Regions from separate parts of the Bacillus sp. AMCV2 genome, predicted to be linked through region 2. Evidence: a T-box and tRNA genes for the amino acid it is inferred to sense, from the RefSeq annotation. Region 2 holds a T-box; the other holds one or more tRNA genes.
The links. The T-box of region 2 lies ahead of tyrS (tyrosine--tRNA ligase). A T-box ahead of a tRNA ligase gene usually reads a tRNA of that ligase, here a tRNA-Tyr.
Positions count from the first base shown of each region.

Region 1: it has a tRNA-Tyr gene. The T-box ahead of tyrS (tyrosine--tRNA ligase) is inferred to sense a tRNA for this amino acid. The anticodon was not compared.

Region 1 is NZ_JBVYIB010000002.1:191,648-198,871, forward strand. Features, by position in the region: gene murQ (N-acetylmuramic acid 6-phosphate etherase) at 1-496, opposite strand, end outside; gene AC0OMA_RS01125 (GNAT family N-acetyltransferase) at 606-1,088, opposite strand; gene AC0OMA_RS01130 (2-thiouracil desulfurase family protein) at 1,101-1,556, opposite strand; tRNA gene AC0OMA_RS01135 (tRNA-Glu) at 1,736-1,810, shown strand; tRNA gene AC0OMA_RS01140 (tRNA-Val) at 1,814-1,889, shown strand; tRNA gene AC0OMA_RS01145 (tRNA-Thr) at 1,894-1,966, shown strand; tRNA gene AC0OMA_RS01150 (tRNA-Tyr) at 1,989-2,073, shown strand; tRNA gene AC0OMA_RS01155 (tRNA-Gln) at 2,078-2,149, shown strand; gene sigW (RNA polymerase sigma factor SigW) at 2,380-2,943, shown strand; gene rsiW (anti-sigma-W factor RsiW) at 2,957-3,583, shown strand; gene cdaA (diadenylate cyclase CdaA) at 3,744-4,565, shown strand; gene cdaR (CdaA regulatory protein CdaR) at 4,558-6,012, shown strand; gene glmM (phosphoglucosamine mutase) at 6,031-7,224, shown strand, end outside.
Region 2 is NZ_JBVYIB010000002.1:3,805,325-3,812,548, forward strand. Features, by position in the region: gene sacX (SacY negative regulator SacX) at 1-728, shown strand, start outside; gene sacY (transcription antiterminator SacY) at 782-1,624, shown strand; gene AC0OMA_RS19630 (glycosyltransferase family 8 protein) at 1,677-2,537, opposite strand; gene AC0OMA_RS19635 (YwaF family protein) at 2,647-3,360, opposite strand; gene ywaE (tyrZ transcriptional regulator YwaE) at 3,510-4,025, shown strand; T-box leader at 4,020-4,234, shown strand; gene tyrS (tyrosine--tRNA ligase) at 4,276-5,517, shown strand; gene ywaD (aminopeptidase YwaD) at 5,673-7,040, shown strand; gene ywaC (GTP pyrophosphokinase YwaC) at 7,071-7,224, opposite strand, start outside.

The sequences.
Region 1 (7,224 bases), 3.6 Mb from region 2:
TGGTGTGTGCTCCGACTTTGCGGGCGTATCTTAGGGCGCCTGCGGCGTAGGGTGTGCGGCCGCTTGCTGCGATGGCAATGACGGTGTCATTTGAAGTGAGCTGTATGTTTCTTAAATCTTCAGCTCCTGCTTCTTCACTGTCTTCAATGCCCTCTGCTGCCTGTAAAAAGGCTTTGGGGCCTCCAGCCATGATTCCGATGACCTGATCTGGGCTTACGCTGTAGGTGGGAGGACATTCAACAGCATCCATGACGCCGAGTCTGCCGCTTGTACCGGCGCCTGTATATATGAGCCGGCCTCCATTTTGAAACGATTCATATGCGCAGTCTACAGCTGTTTTGATGTCGGGGAGAACCTCCTGAACGGCTGCAGCGACTTTCATATCTTCGTTGTTGATCATTTTGAGGATGCCGAGAGTGTTTGCTTTGTGGATTTCAACTGTTTGGCTATTGCGTGATTCCGTTGTAAGACGGTGAATGTTTAATGGTTCTGACATGAGGATGCCCCCTGTTTTAAAATGATATATCTCAATATTCAGTATATTCATTTCTGTTATGATATTTCAACTATGTTTTTTAATTTTTGAAATTTTATTTCACCCAAGACTATAAGAAATGATGAAGGATCAACTGTTCTCCAAGCGGCCCGATTCTTCGCCGTCCTTTATCAAGGAACCCGCTTTTCATATAAAGGTGTTTTGCGCGTATGTTCAGATGATTGACGGCCAAGATGATTTCGTCGCACCATGGAAAATATCCGCTCACAAAAGCGGGAAGCAAAATCATGGCTTTTTTCGCATAGCCTTTTCCGTGGTGCACAGCGTTTAAAGACAGGGAGCTGAGCAGTAAAGCAAATGGATTGTTAGAATAGGAAGCAAGCGTTTCTTTTGATGCATGTAAAATGAAAAAACCGACTGGAAGGTCGTCTTTTAAGATGACAACCGGGTATCGGTCCTGTATGCCCAGAGCCTGAGACAGCACCTCTTTCGGGAGGGAGGTAAAGCGTTTGTCATCGTTGGTGAGCGTGAATGCTTGAAGCTCGGGCAAGTGTTCAGGCTTATAGAAGGATAAAGAAATGTCTTGAGTCATGGGGTGGCCTCCTTACAAGATGTCGTCAAGCTTGTTTTCCGAAATGACCTGGTAGCCCGCTTGTTTTAACAATGCGGCGGTTACTCCGTTGCCGGTGATTTTTTTGCCAGAGAATGTGCCGTTATAGATAAACCCGCTTCCGCAAGATGGACTGTTTTCTTTTAATATGACGGCAGAAGCGTTGATTTCTTTTGCGTAAGCCAATGTTTTCGCGGCGCCTTCCATATATAGTTCTGTGACGTCTTCTCCTGAAGCTGTCACGATTTTCGCTGTTCCATTGAGGACATCCTCGCCGGTGCCTCCTATGATTTCTGCGGGTTCGCGTGGGGTAGAGAAGCCGCCGAGAAGTTCAGGGCAAGCCATGACTGCTTTCTTTTCATCGACGAGTTTTCTGATTTTCTCCGACGCTGCGTGAGAGCCGTTATATCTGCATTCAATGCCTCCAAGGCAAGAACTGACTAGAATCATATTGGTTTCTCCTCTCTTGCTTTGCTTGTCTCTATCATAAAATAAATGGCTTTAGTTGGGAGGCTTTTTCAGTTAAAAAAGGAGTTAAAAAGTTTGAAAATAAAAAATTTAATTTTCCTCTTTACAAACAGGGGGTGACCTGTATATAATAACTTTTGTCAGCTCGACGAGAACACAACGGCCCGTTGGTCAAGCGGTTAAGACACCGCCCTTTCACGGCGGTAACACGGGTTCGAATCCCGTACGGGTCACCATTTGGAGGATTAGCTCAGCTGGGAGAGCATCTGCCTTACAAGCAGAGGGTCGGCGGTTCGAGCCCGTCATCCTCCACCATCTTGCCGGTGTAGCTCAATTGGTAGAGCAACTGACTTGTAATCAGTAGGTTGGGGGTTCAAGTCCTCTTGCCGGCACTGTTTTTTCAAAATTTTATGTGGAGGGGTAGCGAAGTGGCTAAACGCGGCGGACTGTAAATCCGCTCCCTCAGGGTTCGGCAGTTCGAATCTGCCCCCCTCCACCATTATTGGGCTATAGCCAAGCGGTAAGGCAACGGACTTTGACTCCGTCATGCGTTGGTTCGAATCCAGCTAGCCCAGTCACAGACACCTTTGATCAAAAGGTGTCTTTTTTCTTTTCGGAAAAATCATTCCAACTTCTAACTGTTCAGTCTGTATAATAATTTTAAAAATATGTTAAGGTAGTTTATTCACGAATTACCATCTACACCCTGCCAAAAATTTGATAAACTTATTTTATAAAAAAATTGAAACCTTTTGAAACGAAGCTCGTATACATACAGACCGGTGAAGGCAGAGGTTAGATAAATATGGAAATGATGATTAAAAAAAGAATTAAACAAGTCAAAAAAGGCGACCAGGATGCATTTGCGGACATCGTAGATATTTACAAAGATAAAATTTATCAGCTTTGCTACCGTATGCTTGGCAATGTGCATGAGGCGGAGGATATTGCACAGGAAGCTTTCATCAGAGCGTACGTTAATATCGACAGTTTTGATATTAACCGGAAATTTTCAACTTGGCTTTATCGAATCGCGACCAATTTGACCATTGACCGCATTCGCAAAAAGAAGCCGGATTATTACCTCGATGCAGAGGTGGCTGGTACGGAAGGCTTGACCATGTATTCTCAAATCGCCGCAGATGGTGTTTTGCCTGAAGATGCAGTTGTGTCGCTGGAGCTCTCAAACACGATACAGCAGAAAATTTTAAAGCTTCCTGACAAATACAGAACAGTCATCGTATTAAAGTATATTGACGAACTCTCATTAATTGAAATTGGGGAGATTCTAAACATTCCTGTGGGGACTGTGAAAACGCGGATTCACAGAGGCAGAGAGGCTCTTAGAAAACAATTAAGGGATCTTTAAGTGGGGTGATGAAATGAGCTGTCCTGAACAAATTGTGCAGCTTATGCATATGCATCTTGATGGAGATATCCTTCCAAAAGATGAACACGTATTAAATGAACATCTGGAGACATGCGAGAAATGCAGAAAGCATTTTTACGAGATGGAGAAATCCATAGCGCTCGTACGGAGCACATCGCATGTCGAAGCCCCCGCGGATTTTACCGCTAATGTCATGGCAAAATTGCCTAAGGAGAAGAAAAGAGCTTCTGTAAAAAGATGGTTCAGAACCCATCCCGTTATCGCAGCTGCTGCGGTATTCATCATTTTGATGGGCGGAGGTTTTTTTAACAGCTGGCATAATGACCACAATTTCAGCGTATCCAAGCAGCCGAATCTTGTGGTTCATAACCATACTGTGACCGTGCCAGAAGGTGAGACGGTCAAAGGTGATGTCACTGTCAAAAACGGCAAGCTGATTATTAAAGGCAAAATAGACGGGGATGTAACCGTCGTAAACGGCGAAAAGTATATGGCCTCTGCTGGACAAGTCACCGGTCAGATTGAAGAAATCAATCAATTATTCGACTGGACATGGTACAAGATGAAGTCTGCGGGGAAAAGTGTACTCGATGCATTCAGTCCGAACGGAGAAGAGTAAAGCGCGTTAGCCGCTTTGCTCTTTTTTTGCGGGCTGAGAGGGCTGGCACATTTCACTTGCTAAATCGAAATGTGGTATAATGGGCTCGCTATGTAAAGTACATATGCGTAACACGTAAAACACAAAATACGAAATGACTGAAATCTTGGAGGACGAGGAAATGGCTTTTGAGGATATCCCTTTTTTGCAGTACCTCGGCAATGCCGTTGATATTCTCCTTGTTTGGTATGTGATATATAAATTGATTATGGTGATACGCGGCACGAAAGCGGTTCAGCTGTTAAAAGGAATTGTAGTCATCGTGCTTGTTCGTATGGCCAGCCAATATTTGGGCCTCAGCACACTTCAATGGCTGATGGACCAAGCGATAACATGGGGATTTTTAGCAATTATTATTATTTTTCAGCCTGAGCTGAGAAGAGCGCTTGAACAGCTAGGCCGCGGCCGCTTTTTTTCGAGGAGCGGCACGCCTGTTGAAGAAGCGCAGCAGAAAACGATTGAGGCCATTACAAAAGCGATCAATTATATGGCGAAACGCCGTATAGGCGCCCTGCTGACCATTGAGCGGGATACTGGAATGGGGGATTATATTGAAACCGGCATACCACTGAATGCCAAAGTCAGCTCTGAGCTGCTGATCAATATTTTTATCCCAAACACCCCGCTTCACGACGGTGCGGTGATTATGAAAAATAATGAAATTGCCGCGGCCGCCTGTTATCTGCCGCTTTCTGAGAGCCCGTTTATTTCAAAAGAACTGGGCACGCGGCACAGAGCAGCTGTCGGTATCAGTGAAGTAACAGACAGTTTGACGATTATTGTGTCTGAAGAGACCGGCGGCGTCAGTGTGGCAAAGAACGGCGACCTTCACAGAGAGCTTACAGAAGAAGCGCTGAAAGAAATGCTTGAAGCCGAGTTTAAGAAAAACACCAGAGACACTTCTTCTAACCGCTGGTATTGGAGGGGCAAGAAAAATGGATAAATTCTTAAACAACCGCTGGGCTGTGAAAATCATTGCTCTGCTTTTCGCGCTCTTGCTTTATGTGGCGGTTAACAGCAACCAAGCACCGACTCCGAAAAAACCGGGTGAATCTTTCTTTCCGACATCAACAACTGATGAAGCAACTCTGACTGATATTCCGGTTAAAGCGTATTATGATGATGAAAATTACGTCGTGACGGGTGTTCCGCAAACGGTTAATGTCACGATAAAAGGCTCGACAAGCGCCGTGAAAAAGGCTCGGCAGACCAAAAACTTTGAAATATATGCCGATATGGAACATTTGAAAACCGGCACACATAAGGTTGAGCTTAAGGCCAAAAACGTGTCGGATGGGCTGACAATCTCAATTAATCCGTCTGTTACGACAGTGACCATTCAGGAACGGACGACCAAAAGTTTTCCCGTAGAAGTGGAGTACTACAACAAAAGCAAGATGAAAAAAGGCTATTCTCCGGAGCAGCCGATTGTCAGTCCGAAAAATGTGCAGATTACCGGATCGAAAAATGTGATCGATAATATTTCTCTTGTAAAAGCTTCAGTGAATTTGGAAAACGCAGATGAAACGATTGAAAAGGAAGCGAAAGTGACTGTCTATGATAAAGACGGAAACGCGCTTCCTGTCGACGTGGAGCCCTCGGTTATCAAGATTACCGTTCCGGTGACAAGCCCGAGTAAAAAAGTGCCCTTTAAAATTGAACGGACAGGAAGCCTTCCTGACGGTGTCAGCATAGCGAATATTGAATCCAGCCCCAGTGAGGTAACGGTTTACGGCTCACAGGATGTGTTGGATTCTCTTGAATTTATTGACGGCGTCAGCTTAGATTTAAGTAAAATTAACAAGGATTCCGATATCGAGGCAGATATTCCGCTTCCTGACGGTGTCAAAAAAATCTCACCGTCAAAGGTGACTTTGCATATAGAAGTCGATAGTGAAGCGGATCAGAAGTTCGAGAATGTCCCCATCAAGACTGTAGGGCTGAGCAGCTCACAAAACATTGAATTTCTTGATCCTGAATCACAAGTGATAGATGTAACGGCTAAAGGCTCTCCCGCGAATATAAAAAAACTGAAAAAATCAGATATTGAATTGTATGTGAATGTTTCAGATTTAGAGGACGGGGAGCATAGCGTGAAGCTTGAAGTGAACGGGCCACAGAATGTAACCTGGTCCTTGGGGCGGAAAAACGCCAAAATCAAGCTGACGTCTAAGAAAAGCAATACATCAACGAATGATAACAGCAGCAATACATCAGGGAATCAGGATGACACAGATAAACAAACAAATGATCAAAAGAACAATCAGCAAGAAGATACAAAGAACACTGATAAAAACAGCAACGATCAAAACCAAGACGAAAATAAAGATCAAAACCAAGATCAGGATGAGGATGAATCCACTGCGAATTCACAATCCTCATCGGAATAAAAAAGGAGCGATTATAAAATGGGCAAGTATTTTGGAACAGACGGTGTAAGAGGTGTCGCCAATAGTGAGCTTACACCTGAGCTGGCCTTTAAAGTCGGACGTTTCGGCGGTTATGTGCTGACAAAAGACAAACAACGTCCAAAAGTGCTGATAGGCCGCGATACACGCATCTCCGGCCATATGCTGGAGGGAGCCCTTGTCGCCGGACTTTTATCCATTGGCGCAGAAGTCATGCGCCTAGGTGTCATTTCTACACCAGGTGTATCTTATTTGACAAAAGCGATGGATGCAGAGGCGGGCGTCATGATTTCCGCTTCTCATAACCCAGTGCAGGATAACGGCATCAAATTCTTTGGGGGAGATGGATTTAAGCTTTCTGATGAACAGGAGGCTGAAATTGAGCGCCTGATGGACGAACCTGAGGATAAGCTGCCAAGACCTGTCGGAGCAGACCTTGGACTTGTAAACGATTATTTTGAAGGCGGACAAAAATATCTGCAATTCTTAAAACAGACAGCTGATGAAGATTTCACAGGCATTCATGTGGCATTGGACTGTGCCCATGGCGCAACGTCATCCTTGGCGACACACCTGTTTGCTGATTTAGATGCAGATGTTTCGACAATGGGGACTTCCCCGAACGGATTAAACATTAATGACGGCGTCGGTTCGACTCATCCCGAAGCGCTCAGCGCGTTTGTCAAAGAGAAAAACGCGGATCTCGGTCTTGCGTTCGACGGTGACGGCGACCGCCTGATTGCTGTCGATGAAAAAGGAAATATTGTAGACGGCGACCAAATCATGTACATATGCTCAAAACACCTGAAATCAGAGGGCCGTTTAAAGGATGATACAGTGGTTTCAACCGTGATGAGCAACCTCGGCTTCTATAAGGCGCTCGAAAAAGAAGGCATCAAAAGCGTGCAGACAGCTGTCGGCGACCGCTACGTAGTAGAAGCAATGAAAAAAGACGGCTACAACGTCGGCGGAGAGCAGTCAGGACATCTTATTTTCCTTGATTACAACACGACAGGGGACGGATTATTGTCTGCTATTATGCTGATGAACACTTTGAAAGCAACAGGCAAGCCGCTGTCAGAGCTTGCAGCTGAAATGCAGAAGTTCCCGCAGCTGTTAGTCAATGTGAGAGTGACTGATAAATATAAAGTTGAAGAAAATGAAAAAGTAAAAGCAGTTATTTCTGAAGTTGAA
Region 2 (7,224 bases):
GTTCCATGATACCGATTCTTCTTTCCGTTTTTGTCATGAGCAAAATTGAGAAGCTATTAAAATCGATTGTGCCGAAGTCGCTTGATGTCGTGATCATTCCCTTTATTACGGTCATGGTGACAGGATGCCTCGCGCTGATTGTGATGAATCCCGCCGCGTCCATCATCGGCCAGATCATGACACAATCGATCGTCTATATTTATGATCACGCCGGCATTGCCGCCGGAGCCCTTTTCGGCGGCATCTACTCTACCATCGTCCTATCTGGATTGCATCATAGCTTTTATGCAATTGAGGCAACGCTGCTTGCTAATCCGCATGTCGGTGTCAACTTTTTAGTGCCGATATGGTCGATGGCGAATGTGGCCCAAGGCGGAGCGGGGCTTGCGGTATTCCTCAAAACGAAACAATCAAGCCTGAAGAAAATTGCGCTCCCCGCTTCTCTGACCGCGTTTTTAGGCATTGTTGAGCCGATTGTATTCGGGGTAAATCTCAAACTGATCCGTCCCTTTATCGGAGCAGCCATCGGCGGTGCTATTGGCGGAGCATACGTGGTTGCGGTACAAGTTGTGGCAAATTCATACGGGCTGACAGGCATTCCGATGATTTCAATTGTGCTGCCGTTTGGCGCCGCGAATTTTGTTCATTATATGATCGGTTTCTTGATCGCAGCCGTCTCTGCTTTTATAGCTACATTGTTTCTCGGGTTTAAAGAAGAGACAGAATAACTGGATTTATTCGATTTCATTCATAAAACGGGGGATGAAAGGACAAAAAAGCTATGAAAATTAAAAGAATCTTAAATCATAATGCTATCGTCGTAAAGGATCAAAATGAAGAGAAGATTCTCTTGGGTGCAGGAATTGCGTTTAACAAAAAGAAGAATGACATTGTCGATCCGTCAAAAATAGAAAAAACCTTTATCAGAAAAGATACACCTGACTATAAGCAGTTCGAAGAGATTTTAGAAACATTGCCTGAAGACCACATTCAGATTTCTGAGCAAATTATCTCTCATGCCGAAAAAGAGCTGAACATCAAAATCAACGAGCGCATTCATGTCGCTTTTTCAGACCATCTTTCTTTTGCAATCGAACGCCTGAGCAATGGGATGGTTATCAAAAATCCGCTGCTGAATGAAATCAAAGTCCTTTATCCAAAGGAGTTCCAGATCGGCTTATGGGCCAGAGCCCTGATTAAAGATAAACTGGGGATTCACATTCCTGATGATGAAATCGGCAATATCGCCATGCATATCCACACAGCAAGAAACAATGCTGGCGATATGACACAAACGCTTGATATTACAACCATGATCCGTGATATTATCGAGATTATCGAAATTCAACTGTCTATTAATATCGTTGAAGATACCATCTCTTATGAACGGCTCGTGACCCATCTCCGCTTTGCCATTCAGCATATCAAAGCAGGCGAATCCATTTACGAGCTGGACGCAGAAATGATCGACATCATTAAAGAGAAGTTTAAGGATGCCTTCCTGTGTGCCCTAAGCATCGGCACCTTTGTGAAGAAGGAATACGGCTTTGAGTTTCCTGAAAAAGAATTGTGCTACATCGCCATGCATATTCAGCGGTTCTACCAACGGTCAGTCGCACGCTGAGGCAAACAAAAAACGCTTTTGATCATCTCAAAAGCGTTTTTTTATACCTGTATTATTGGTTGATCGCCGGGTTGCTGATCGTATTCCACTTCGTATACGACATGTAATGGAAATACTGATCGCGATATGGGTGTTTCGTATTAGAATTCCAAGGCTTTTCACCGCCGCAGAAGTGGACGACTGCCGGGTTTTGTCTCGCTTCGTTGTAAAGCTTCCGCCCTAACAGAGTCGGTGGGGTTTTCAGCTTTAACATGATATAGGTTTGAGCGTTCCAGCGCGGATGAAGTTCATACCACTGATCATACAAGATCGCATTCAGTGCATCTTGGTCATGCAGCACAAGAAAGTCTTCGTCTGGGTGTTCATTGATAAAGTTGATGACTTTTTCTGTGATGTTTTGCTTTCTCCAAGAGTCAAAATCAATAATCATGATACCTGAGTTAAAATACTTCCCTGTATCAGTGACGTTCATTTCTTTCAGGCGTTCATGCTGCCCCGCATCCTCAACAGCGGCTACGGTGTATGGCGCAATGTCTAAGTCCCATAGCTTAGAAATATCCTCTAGGACAAGCGCATCACAATCGATGTAAATCATTCGTTTGATGCTTTCATCCTTAATTAAGTCAGGAATCGAAATGCGGTAATACGCGGCTTTTGTAATATGGCTGCTCTCTACCGCATGTTCATACATTTTGGTATCCACTTCTAAAAACTCAATCGGCACTCCGAATTTCAAAGTGGTTTCTTCCAGTCTTTTTTTGTTATCAGGCTTAATTCCGCCATCAATGACGTATAATTTTGCCTCTCTCTCCTGATCCATGTTAGTCAATAAAGAAACGAACATCCCACCTAAATGACGAGCATAATTATCATCTGCGCATGATACGATATGCATGATTTCATCTTTCCTCAATGGTATTCATCTCCCTTTTTGTTGTACAAGTTACATACCCTTTTTCAAAAAAATAAACACGTTCTCCGACATTTTTTTAAACAGAATGTGTGATACAACAAAAAAGGTGTCATTTTTTGAAGATGCGATAAAGCCAATAAAGAATGAAAAAGCTTGCGATTGTGATGGCTTCAGCCGAGACGATATACCACGGCCATGGCCCGAGAACATCTAAGAGAGAGGATCCGCCCGGTTTTTTCGTCAAATACATATAATTCGCGCCAAGCCAGCGATCAATCAGGAAAATACAGACGCCGTACACATTAACAAGCAGGACTGTCACCCATAACGAGCGCTGGCCCATTCTGTAGGTGCCAATCACAGCCATCAGCAGACAGGATAAAAACACAGACCCGTGAGAAATAAAAAAGAGGATATATCGGATATGCGGAAATGAAAACATACCAAGGTCAGGAGTGGCAAGAGCCTGAATCGAACTGCCGATGCCGACAAAAAACAAAAACACAAACAGCTTTCTGCTTTTTGTCACTAACATAATAGCTGACAAATACACCGACAGGTCACTAAGCTGGAGAGGCAATGAAGTGCGCACCGACCACCTGCCCGTAGCGACCATCCATATTTGATAGCCGATTTGCGAACCAAGCAAAAGAAACACAAACAGAGAACGCAAAAACCGGCTGGCCCTCGGCTGCTTGACCCCATCTTGGAACAAAAACAACAGAATGGCCAAAAGGGCGATAATCGCTAACGTCACTACATGCTCTGTCGAAAACAGATGAAACGGATCATGCTTATAGACGGATTGAACATATTTTTGCAAGATTGCACCCCGTTTGCGGTTTTTTGTTTATTTTGGCGTTGTTTGGGCTTTTTTTATTCAACCGATATATGGGCTTGAAGTTCACACCAGACTCTGTTAAAATTCGTTTCATAGCTAATGATTCTGATAATTTAAGGCAGGCCTAAAAAATGGAACGTTCACATCAACATCAGCAGCTTCGGAAGGAAGAACACGATACACTTTCTAAGCTCAAACAAATGCCCGTCGAGTCACTCAACCTGGAAGCCATTTCGATCGCTACGAATCTGTATCGGTCTGCACAAAGGCTCCGTGTCAAAATGGAGACTGAGGTTCTTTCTTCCTATAACCTTTCTTGGACCGCTTTCTCCATTCTTTATGATCTATGGGTATGGGGAGCGCTCGAAACGAGAAAAATCGCTGAGCTGTCAGGGATATCTACAGCTACAGCAAGCAACGTGATCAAAACGCTCGAAAAAAAGAATTTTTGCCGTAAAAGCATCGACACAAGAGATCGGCGACTCGTGTTTGTCTCTATCACCGATTCCGGCAAACAAGCGATCGAAGAACTCTACCCGGAGTTTCACAAAGGGGAAACAGAGCTCATCGCAGGAATGACGAAGGACGAACAGAAAATATTGACAGGGCTGCTTAGAAAGGTAGCTGACAATCTTCATACAACATAAGCTTTGACGGGAATCCAGTAGCGGTTTGTCTCCCTGTTTCAGAGAGCCGGCGGAAGGTGCGAGCCGGCACATAGCAAACGTGAATTACCTCCCCGAGCTTTCTTTGTGAACCTTAAAAGTAGCAAAGAACGGGAAACCGTTATTCGAATGAGCGGAAGACAATGTCTTCAACCAGGGTGGTACCGCGTGCATTGAGCCACGTCCCTTATCGGGATGGGCTCTTTTTTGTGTTTGTAAAAAAGGAGGAAGAGTGATGAAAACATTTGAGCAGCTCACAGCGTCACAGCAAAAAGAGGTAGAAAGACAGCTTCAGCTATACATGACAGGCGCCCACGAAGTCATACCGCCGGAGGAATTAAAGGCAAAGCTCGTGAAATCAATTTCCACGGGCACGCCGCTTAAAATTAAGCTCGGATTAGATCCGTCTGCACCGGATGTACATTTGGGCCATACGGTTGTGTTAAATAAGCTTCGCCAATTTCAAGAAAACGACCACATTGTCCAGCTGTTAATTGGGGATTTCACAGGAAAAATTGGTGATCCGACCGGAAAATCGGCAGCCAGAAAGCAACTGACTGATGAAGAAGTTCAGCACAATGCCAAAACCTACTTTGAGCAATTCGGAAAAGTGCTTGATCCAGAAAAAGTCGAGCTTCACTATAACTCGAAATGGCTGAAAACATTGAATCTGGAAGATGTCATTGAATTAGCAGGGAAAATAACGGTAGCCCGCCTGATGGAGCGCGACGATTTTGAAGAACGCATCGCCATGCAAAAACCAATCTCACTGCATGAATTCTTTTACCCATTGATGCAGGGATATGATTCTGTCGTTCTCGAAAGTGATATTGAATTAGGCGGAACGGATCAGCATTTCAATGTCCTCATGGGACGGCATTTTCAAGAACGATACAACAAAGAAAAACAAGTCGTCATCCTTATGCCGCTCTTGGAAGGCTTGGATGGCGTCGAGAAAATGTCGAAGTCGAAACACAACTACATTGGCATTAACGAACATCCAAACGACATGTACGGAAAAACGATGTCACTGCCCGACAGCCTGATGAAAAAATACATCCACTTGGCGACAGACTTAGAGCTTGAAGAGAAAAAACAGCTCGTAAAAGACTTAGAAACCGGCGCCGTTCATCCGCGTGATGCTAAAATGCTTTTAGCCAAAACAATCGTCCGAATGTATCACGGAGAGAAAGCAGCAGAAGCTGCCGAACACTCGTTTAAAACAGTCTTTCAGGAAAACAGCCTGCCGGAAGATATACCGGCCGTAAACTGGAAAGGCGAGAAAACGATAGCGATGATTGATCTGCTCGTCAAGCTGGAGCTCCTCTCTTCGAAGAGCGAGGCGCGCCGCATGATTCAAAACGGCGGTGTACGCATCGACGGAGAGAAAATAACAGATGTTCACGCCAAAGCAGAGATAAGAGAGAATATGATCATCCAAGTCGGCAAACGCAAGTTTTTAAAGCTCCAATAGTTTGATATTCCGAAACGCTTATGACCCTTCATTCATAAGCGTTTTTTTGCAGGTATAAAGCACTGTCTTTTCAAAAACGCTCTCCATCTTGCAGGAAACTCCTTTAGCATCCCGAAATATTCCCCAACCATACATTTAGGGGAGGTTTATTTTTGATGAAAAAGCTTTTGACTGTCATGACGATGGCTGTTTTAACTGCCGGCACACTGCTCTTGCCGGCACAGAGTGTCACCCCTGCCGCGCACGCTGTACAAATATCAAATAGCGAGCGCGAGCTTCCATTCAAAGCAAAGCATGCGTACTCTACCATTTCTCAGCTAAGTGAAGCAATCGGCCCCAGAATAGCTGGAACTGCAGCTGAAAAAAAGAGTGCCCTATTAATCGCCTCATCAATGAGAAAATTAAAGCTTGATGTGAAGGTTCAACGATTCAACATTCCTGACCGGCTTGAGGGAACACTGTCTTCAGCAGGACGCGATATTCTTCTCCAAGCGGCGTCCGGTTCAGCTCCGACTGAGGAACAAGGGCTGACGGCCCCGCTTTACAATGCGGGATTGGGCTATCAAAAGGACTTTACCGCTGACGCCAAGGGCAAAATCGCCTTAATTTCCAGAGGAGACCTGACTTATTACGAGAAAGCCAAAAATGCCGAAGCCGCCGGAGCAAAAGCTGTCATCATTTATAACAACAAAGAAAGCCTCGTGCCTATGACGCCAAACCTGTCGGGAAATAAAGTCGGCATTCCGGTCGTCGGCATTAAGAAAGAAGACGGCGAAGCGCTTACCCAGCAAAAAGAAGCCACCTTAAAACTAAAAGCATTCACAGACCAAACCTCCCAGAATATCATCGGAATCAAAAAACCAAAGAACATCAAACATCCAGACATTGTGTACGTGACGGCCCATTACGACAGTGTTCCTTTTTCGCCCGGAGCAAATGACAACGGCTCAGGAACCTCTGTTATGCTGGAGATGGCGCGTGTCTTAAAAAGCGTTCCATCTGATAAAGAAATCCGCTTTATCGCTTTCGGCGCCGAAGAGCTCGGCCTGCTCGGTTCCTCTCACTATGTAGATCATCTATCGGAAAAAGAGCTGAAACGAAGCGAAGTGAACTTCAACTTAGATATGGTAGGCACAAGCTGGGAAAAAGCGTCTGAGCTGTATGTCAACACATTGGACGGCCAATCTAACTATGTTTGGGAATCCAGCCATACGGCTGCTGAAAAAATTGGGTTTGACAGCCTGTCTCTGACACAGGGAGGATCATCTGATCATGTGCCATTCCACGAAGCCGGCATTGATTCCGCCAACTTTATTTGGGGAGACCCGGAAACAGAAGAAGTTGAGCCATGGTATCATACCCCCGAAGACTCGATCGAACATATCAGCAAAGAACGCCTCCAGCAAGCAGGCGATCTTGTGACAGCCGCTGTCTATGAGGCTGTGAATAAAGAGAAGAAACCAAAAACCATTAAGAAACAAATGATGGCCAAAGCAACTGACATTTTTGAAGATATCAAATAAAAAAAGACGGCACTTGGGTGCCGTCTTTTTTTAATCCACTTCTTTCTTAATCCCCAGCATTTTCTCATCTAGGTAATGGGCAATCTCCGCGGCTTCCTTCAGCTCATCTGTTAATTGCTTTGGAACGTCATTGTTCAATTTATAGTAAATTTTATGTTCAAGGCTCGCCCAGAAATCCATCGCG